DNA from 2 places in the Paenibacillus sp. JZ16 genome. Region 1 is predicted to be linked to the other one. Evidence: a T-box and tRNA genes for the amino acid it is inferred to sense, from the RefSeq annotation. Region 1 holds a T-box; the other holds one or more tRNA genes.

Region 1 (3,383 bases):
TTCGCTCTGGTCGCGGTCAGTTTATCGCAGGTCATTGTCGCGTTCTCGGACAGCACCATGATGGCGAACGGAATCCAGACGATGGTGATCATGCCGACTTCGCTGCTGGCGGGGTGTGTATTCCCGCTTACCGTGATGCCCGAAGCGATTCAGCGAATCGCCGATTTCCTGCCGCAGTATTGGCTGCTCGATACGTTCGGCAAGCTTCAACAAGGAAGCGCGTTGACCGACATTATGTTGAATGTGGCGATTCTACTGGCCTTTGCCTTGGCCTTATCGCTGATTGCAACCTACAAGTTTGGAAGAAATAGAGATACGCAGAGCTATGTATAAAAAATAAGCAGGGCGCCCCTTAACCTGATTCCTGAAGCAGGATGCAGATATTAAGGGACGCCCTCTCGGTTCTTTCAGAACGTGACCAATCCCATCGCTTTCTTGGCGGCAAGCAGTGTTGGGCCTGCGGTTTCTGAAGCCCGCTTCGCTCCGTCCATCAAAATGCGATCTAGCTCGGAGGAATTCACGATTTGATGGAACCTCTCCTGGATCGGTTGAAGTTTCTCGATGACGACTTCGGCTAATTCCTTCTTGAACGTGCCGTATCCTTGGCCTTCATACCGTTTCTCGATGACGGAGATGGCTTCCTCGGAGAATACCGAATAAATCTCGATCAGATTGCTGACCGCCGGCTTCTGCTCCCAGTCATGCCGGACCTCGCCGTCTGAGTCGGTAACGGCCTTCGAGAATTTCTTGCGGATATCCTCCGGCGTATCCATCATGTGGACACAGCTGTTTTTGTTCGGATTGCTCTTGCTCATCTTCTTGGACGGGTCGTCAAGACCCATGATGCGGGAGCCAATATCCTGAATGATCGGTTCAGGCACCGTAAACGTGCGTCCATACCGGTTGTTGAAGCGTTCGGCCATATCGCGGGTCAGTTCCAAATGCTGCTTCTGGTCGTCGCCGACAGGCACATGCGTTGCCTGATAGAGCAGCACATCGGCAGCCATCAGGACGGGATACGTGAAGAGCGCCGAGCTGACCGTTTCTTGACCTTCCGATTTCTCCTTGAATTGGGTCATCCGCTTTAATTCACCAAAATGCGCCTGCGTCTCCAGCAACCACCCGAGCTCTACATGCGCGGGGACCTGGGATTGCAGAAAGATCGTCGCTTTATCGGGGTCAATGCCTGACGCAATGTACAGAGCGGCAATGTCCCGCGTGCGCTGGTGCAGCTCCATGGGATCCTGATAGACCGTGATCGCATGCAGATCCGGCACGAAGAAATAGGACTCATACTCATGCTGCAGCTTCACATATTGACGGAGCGCACCTCCATATCCGCCAATATTCAAATCCCCGCTCGGCTTGATGCCTGACAATAATCGTTGCATAAAAAACACCTCCTAATGGTTTGCGAACAACACAAAAACACCTCATCCCTCTATGGGACGAAGTGTAACTCCGCGGTACCACCCGAATTCGACTATACTGTCGCTCTTTAGCATGACGTGGAAATGGGGAAAAACACCATTATTATTCCTGCCATATCTCCCAAAGTAACGGTGGAGAGCCGTCAAGGCCTACTGCTCCGGCACAGCCGAAAGGTTCGGGTTGAAGCGAGAAGATCCATTCACTCATTCCGGGGTACCGGGCCTCGCACCATTCGCCGGTTCGCTTGGACCTCAAGAGATAAGCTACTATTTCTTCTCATAGCCGTGTGGTATGTTGTTCTTAAATTCATCTGCGCAGCTCTTTTCGGATGTAAAGAGAGAACAAGATGATTTGAAGAGTATCATCACACAGGTGTTAAGTGAATGTCAAGAGGAATCGGGTGGTCTGAATCGGGCCTGGGAGGCGCCGGCGAAGGCGATGGAGAATTTTCGATATATCATCCATCCGGTGCAGAATTCCTGAAGAGAGGTAACCTTTTTCGTTCAGATCGGCACTTAAGGGATAGAGACACCATGAAGGGAGGTTTTAGTGAACGTGTTCCAGTGGATTGAGGAAGCCCGGCGGGGCAGTGCGGAGGCCCAGGGAAGGTTGGTCCGGCATTTTACCGGCATGGCGCTGGCCGTAGCCTACGATAAATTGCAGGATCCTTATTTGGCGGAAGATGCCGTGCAGGAGGCCTTTACGGAGGCATTTGCGAATCTGCACAAGCTGCAGGATCCCCGGCGCTTTCCCGGATGGTTCAAAGTGATCGTGGAGCGGCAGTGCTACAGAGACCGGCGCCGTAAGCAATTGCAGACGTTACCGCTGCATGAGATGGAATTGCCGGCTGGCGACCAGCGGAGCTTGGAGTTTGTCGTGGAAAAGAGAGAGATGATTCGCCAGCTGCATGCCACGATCGCGGATTTGCCGCCCGGCATGCGGATTGCGGTCCAGCTCTATTATTTTCAAGGCTACAGCTTGCGGGAGATCTCACAATATTTGGATATATCCTTGCCGGCTTTGAAGAAGAGACTCTTTGATGCCCGGCGGAAGCTGAAGAACACGCTGCACGTAGCCGACTTTGTATCGGTGTTCACCGATCTGTATGAGGGAGGAAAACGTATGCTGCATATCGTTAACGGGGATTCGGTAGGGGATAAGCTGAAGCAAGGGAACATTCAAGGAGATATCCTGGTGTGGAGGGAGCTATATTCGTTTGGTCCGGTCTTTACGAAGATGGACGAGCCGGATCATAGGAGAACAAGAGCTCGGTATTTGGAGCAAACGCTCGGGATTCCGGAGAAGGAATATATCGAGACCTGCGAGTTGCAGGAGAGGAAGCTACAGGATTTTCGAAAATATGATGAAATCGTGCTCTGGTTTGAGCATGATCTGTTTGACCAGACCATGCTGGCCTACTTGCTGCATTGGTTTAAGGAACAATCACTGGGAAATACGAAGCTGAGTTTGCTGTGCATTGGCGCCTACCCGGGCGTCGAGCTTTTTCGGGGGCTGGGGCAGCTTAGCACGGAGCAGCTCGAGACTTTATCGGGCACATGGCATGCAATTGGAGAAGAAGAGCTTAGGCTGGGCAGCATGTTGTGGGAATGCTATACCTCGGATGGGCCGGAAAGACATCAGCGCATGCTGGAGGTGGATTCCTCGGCACTGCCTTTTGCGAGAGATGCATTCGAAGCCCATCTGGCACGGCTGCCCTCTGTGAACCATGGACTCGGGATCATCGAGAAGACGACGTTAGAGGCTGTAGCGGGCGGAATCCATAAGCCGTATGAGTTGTTCCGAAAGGTAGGTGATAAGCTCCATACACTCGGAATGGGAGATCTGGAGTTCTGGTATTACCTGGCGAAGATGACGGAGGGCCCGGATTCGTTGCTGGTTATCGATGGTACAGCACCTTTTCCGGACTTCAAGCAGGTCGTCCCGCATTTCCA
Region 2 (3,383 bases), 730 kb from region 1:
CATATTGGCTTAGCCCTCCTCATCTATCATGATCTGTTGTTCATGCATGTTATTTAATGTAGTGGTTTTTATCAATAACGGGGTCTACCATTCTTCAATCGAGACAACCCGTAGATGATCAAGATAATTCCAAAGATCGGACCGATCAGCCAAGACAGTTTACCCATCAACCAGATCACACCGATACCGAGAATAACCCATCCCATCAAGGTGTTACCTCTCCGGATCCCGTAGTATCCCAAAGCGACCATCAGGATTGGAATTAGAAGACTGAACAACCACCCAAGCAGAGGACCGAATACTCCAAGGAGAACCAAGATCCCTACACCAATCAACAGGATACTCATTCCATTTCCTTTTGAATTTCTCATTTATACACCGCCTTTCTGTTGTTTGATCGTTGTTTCTTTTGTTCAACCTTATGACTCTATTCTAGGTAATTTTGAGTTTCGCTAAAACGGCCTGGGGACGGTTTTTGAACCTAGACCTAAGGCGGGGCCTTCTACAGACCTACGTCCAACCCTGCACTGGATCGATTAATCGAAGGGTTTGCTTGTGTAGATGAATCCGGCTGGATCATCTTTGTTTTACCTATAAAGAACGTGGTTTCTAATGATAGTTTAGTTTAAAGAAGTGTAGCTTGAAGAAGATCTGAAGGTGATAGAAAAGCCCCCTGTAAAGGTAACTGGAGAGATAGCATGCAGAATGGAGTCTAATATTTAAATCACGAAGTAGCAATCGATGTAGATGCAACGAAAAAAGGAATGCAGACGTTTATCGTCTACATTCCTTTTTGATGATGCCGGTGAAGGGACTCGAACCCCCACGGTTTCCCTCACGATTTTGAGTCGCGCGCGTCTGCCAATTCCGCCACACCGGCTTACATTATGGCGTGCCCTAAGAGATTCGAACTCCTGACCTTTTGATTCGTAGTCAAACGCTCTATCCAGCTGAGCTAAGGGCACATAAGTTTGTAATGGAGGCGCCACCCAGATTCGAACTGGGGATAAAGCTTTTGCAGAGCTGTGCCTTACCACTTGGCTATGGCGCCAGAAATAAAAATGGAGCGGACGACGGGAATCGAACCCGCGACCCTCGCCTTGGCAAGGCGATGCTCTACCGCTGAGCCACGTCCGCAAACATAAAAATCAATGGCTGGGGATATAGGATTCGAACCTATGCATGACGGAGTCAAAGTCCGTTGCCTTACCGCTTGGCTAATCCCCAATATGATTTTGTAATATGGGGCGATCGAGGGGAATTGAACCCCCGAGTGCCGGAGCCACAATCCGGTGCGTTAACCACTTCGCCACGACCGCCATACTGAAACACTGTGATACGATTGGCAGGGGCAGCAGGAATTGAACCCACACTAACGGTTTTGGAGACCGCTGTTCTACCTTTAAACTATGCCCCTAAAAACTGGTGGAGGATGATGGATTCGAACCACCGAACTCGAAGAGAGCAGATTTACAGTCTGCCGTGTTTAGCCACTTCACTAATCCTCCAGAATGGTGCCGGCGAGAGGACTTGAACCCCCAACCTACTGATTACAAGTCAGTTGCTCTACCAATTGAGCTACACCGGCATATAAAGTTATAAAACGTACATGGTGGCTCGGGACGGAATCGAACCGCCGACACGAGGATTTTCAGTCCTCTGCTCTACCGACTGAGCTACCGAGCCTTAAAGCTCTTCGCGAACTTTGACGGAACCCATATCGGATACTCATCTCATCCCAAAGTTGTAAATAATGGCGGAACTGACGGGATTCGAACCCGCGATCTCCTGCGTGACAGGCAGGCATGTTAGGCCTCTACACCACAGTTCCAAGAGGCATTATCGCTATCGCGATATAAATTGGTTGCGGGGGCAGGATTTGAACCTACGACCTTCGGGTTATGAGCCCGACGAGCTACCGAACTGCTCCACCCCGCGTCATTATAAAGGGTTGCTTGTATGGGGTCCCCGAAAAGTAATCGGAATTACCTACGAAGCATGCGCTTCACTTTTTGGGGATAAATCATGGTGGAGGCTGAGGGGATCGAACCCCCGACCCTCTGCTTGTAAGGCAGATGCTCTCCCAGCTGAGCTAAGCCTCCGTAACAAAGCGACTTTCATCATATCAAAATCTGATATAAGAAGCAAGTGTTTTTTCAAGAAAGTGGTGACCCGTAGGGGATACTCTCACTTCGTTCGAGACTGTGAAGTCTTTGCTTACGAAGTTATCCTCCGACGAACCGACGGGATTCTCATCCCCTGATGCAATTAAGAAAGTGGTGACCCGTAGGGGATTCGAACCCCTGTTACCTCCGTGAAAGGGAGGTGTCTTAACCCCTTGACCAACGGGCCTTGCTTAAAATAATAGTGGCGGAGAGAGAGGGATTCGAACCCTCGAGACGCTTTTGGCGCCTACACGATTTCCAATCGTGCTCCTTCGGCCAACTCGGACACCTCTCCATAAATGGCTCCCCGAACAGGACTCGAACCTGTGACAACTCGATTAACAGTCGAGTGCTCTACCAACTGAGCTATCAGGGAACAATATTCAATTCAAGTGTTTGATCACCTGAAAACTAGATACGAAACGATCTTTGCGTTGATTAGAATCCGTAGCATTCACCCGATGTGGTATCGGGGTCCCCGAAAAGTATTCGGTGTCAGCTTCAAAGCTTCACTTCACTTTTTGGGGTGATTTGGATAAGCCCTCGACCGATTAGTATTGGTCAGCTCCATGCATTGCTGCACTTCCACCTCCAACCTATCTACCTCGTCGTCTTCAAGGGGTCTTACTAATTGGGAAATCTCATCTTGAGGGGGGCTTCACGCTTAGATGCTTTCAGCGCTTATCCCGTCCGTACGTAGCTACCCAGCCATGCTCCTGGCGGAACAACTGGTGCACCAGCGGTACGTCCATCCCGGTCCTCTCGTACTAAGGACAGCTCCTCTCAAATTTCCTACGCCCACGACAGATAGGGACCGAACTGTCTCACGACGTTCTGAACCCAGCTCGCGTACCGCTTTAATGGGCGAACAGCCCAACCCTTGGGACCTACTTCAGCCCCAGGATGCGATGAGCCGACATCGAGGTGCCAAACCTCCCCGTCGATGTGGACTCTTGGGGGAGATAAGCCTGTTATCCCCAGGGTAGCTTTTATCCGTTGAGCGATGGCCCTTCCATGCGGTACCACCGGATCACTAAGCCCGACTTTCGTCCCTGCTCGACTTGTAGGTCTCGCAGTCAAGCTCCCTTATGCCTTTGCACTCTTCGAATGATTTCCAACCATTCTGAGGGAACCTTGGGGCGCCTCCGTTACTCTTTAGGAGGCGACCGCCCCAGTCAAACTGCCCGCCTGACACTGTCCCCGTACCGGATTACGGTA

What was found. The T-box of region 1 lies ahead of trpS (tryptophan--tRNA ligase). A T-box ahead of a tRNA ligase gene usually reads a tRNA of that ligase, here a tRNA-Trp.
Region 2: it encodes a tRNA-Trp, which carries the amino acid that the T-box ahead of trpS (tryptophan--tRNA ligase) is inferred to sense. The anticodon was not compared.

Annotation. Positions count from the first base shown of each region.
Region 1 covers NZ_CP017659.1:4,092,287-4,095,669, reverse strand. Annotated here, with positions in the region: gene BJP58_RS18650 (ABC transporter permease) at 1-333, shown strand, start outside; gene trpS (tryptophan--tRNA ligase) at 408-1,391, opposite strand; T-box leader at 1,442-1,720, opposite strand; gene BJP58_RS18640 (sigma-70 family RNA polymerase sigma factor) at 1,987-3,383, shown strand, end outside.
Region 2 covers NZ_CP017659.1:3,360,722-3,364,104, forward strand. Annotated here, with positions in the region: gene BJP58_RS15325 (PspA/IM30 family protein) at 1-3, opposite strand, end outside; gene BJP58_RS15330 (LiaF transmembrane domain-containing protein) at 72-371, opposite strand; tRNA gene BJP58_RS15335 (tRNA-Leu) at 801-880, opposite strand; tRNA gene BJP58_RS15340 (tRNA-Arg) at 889-965, opposite strand; tRNA gene BJP58_RS15345 (tRNA-Cys) at 978-1,051, opposite strand; tRNA gene BJP58_RS15350 (tRNA-Gly) at 1,063-1,137, opposite strand; tRNA gene BJP58_RS15355 (tRNA-Gln) at 1,153-1,227, opposite strand; tRNA gene BJP58_RS15360 (tRNA-His) at 1,244-1,319, opposite strand; tRNA gene BJP58_RS15365 (tRNA-Trp) at 1,344-1,417, opposite strand; tRNA gene BJP58_RS15370 (tRNA-Tyr) at 1,424-1,508, opposite strand; tRNA gene BJP58_RS15375 (tRNA-Thr) at 1,513-1,588, opposite strand; tRNA gene BJP58_RS15380 (tRNA-Phe) at 1,611-1,686, opposite strand; tRNA gene BJP58_RS15385 (tRNA-Asp) at 1,755-1,831, opposite strand; tRNA gene BJP58_RS15390 (tRNA-Met) at 1,862-1,938, opposite strand; tRNA gene BJP58_RS15395 (tRNA-Val) at 2,027-2,102, opposite strand; tRNA gene BJP58_RS15400 (tRNA-Glu) at 2,278-2,352, opposite strand; tRNA gene BJP58_RS15405 (tRNA-Ser) at 2,369-2,460, opposite strand; tRNA gene BJP58_RS15410 (tRNA-Asn) at 2,466-2,541, opposite strand; rRNA gene BJP58_RS15415 (23S ribosomal RNA) at 2,697-3,383, opposite strand, start outside.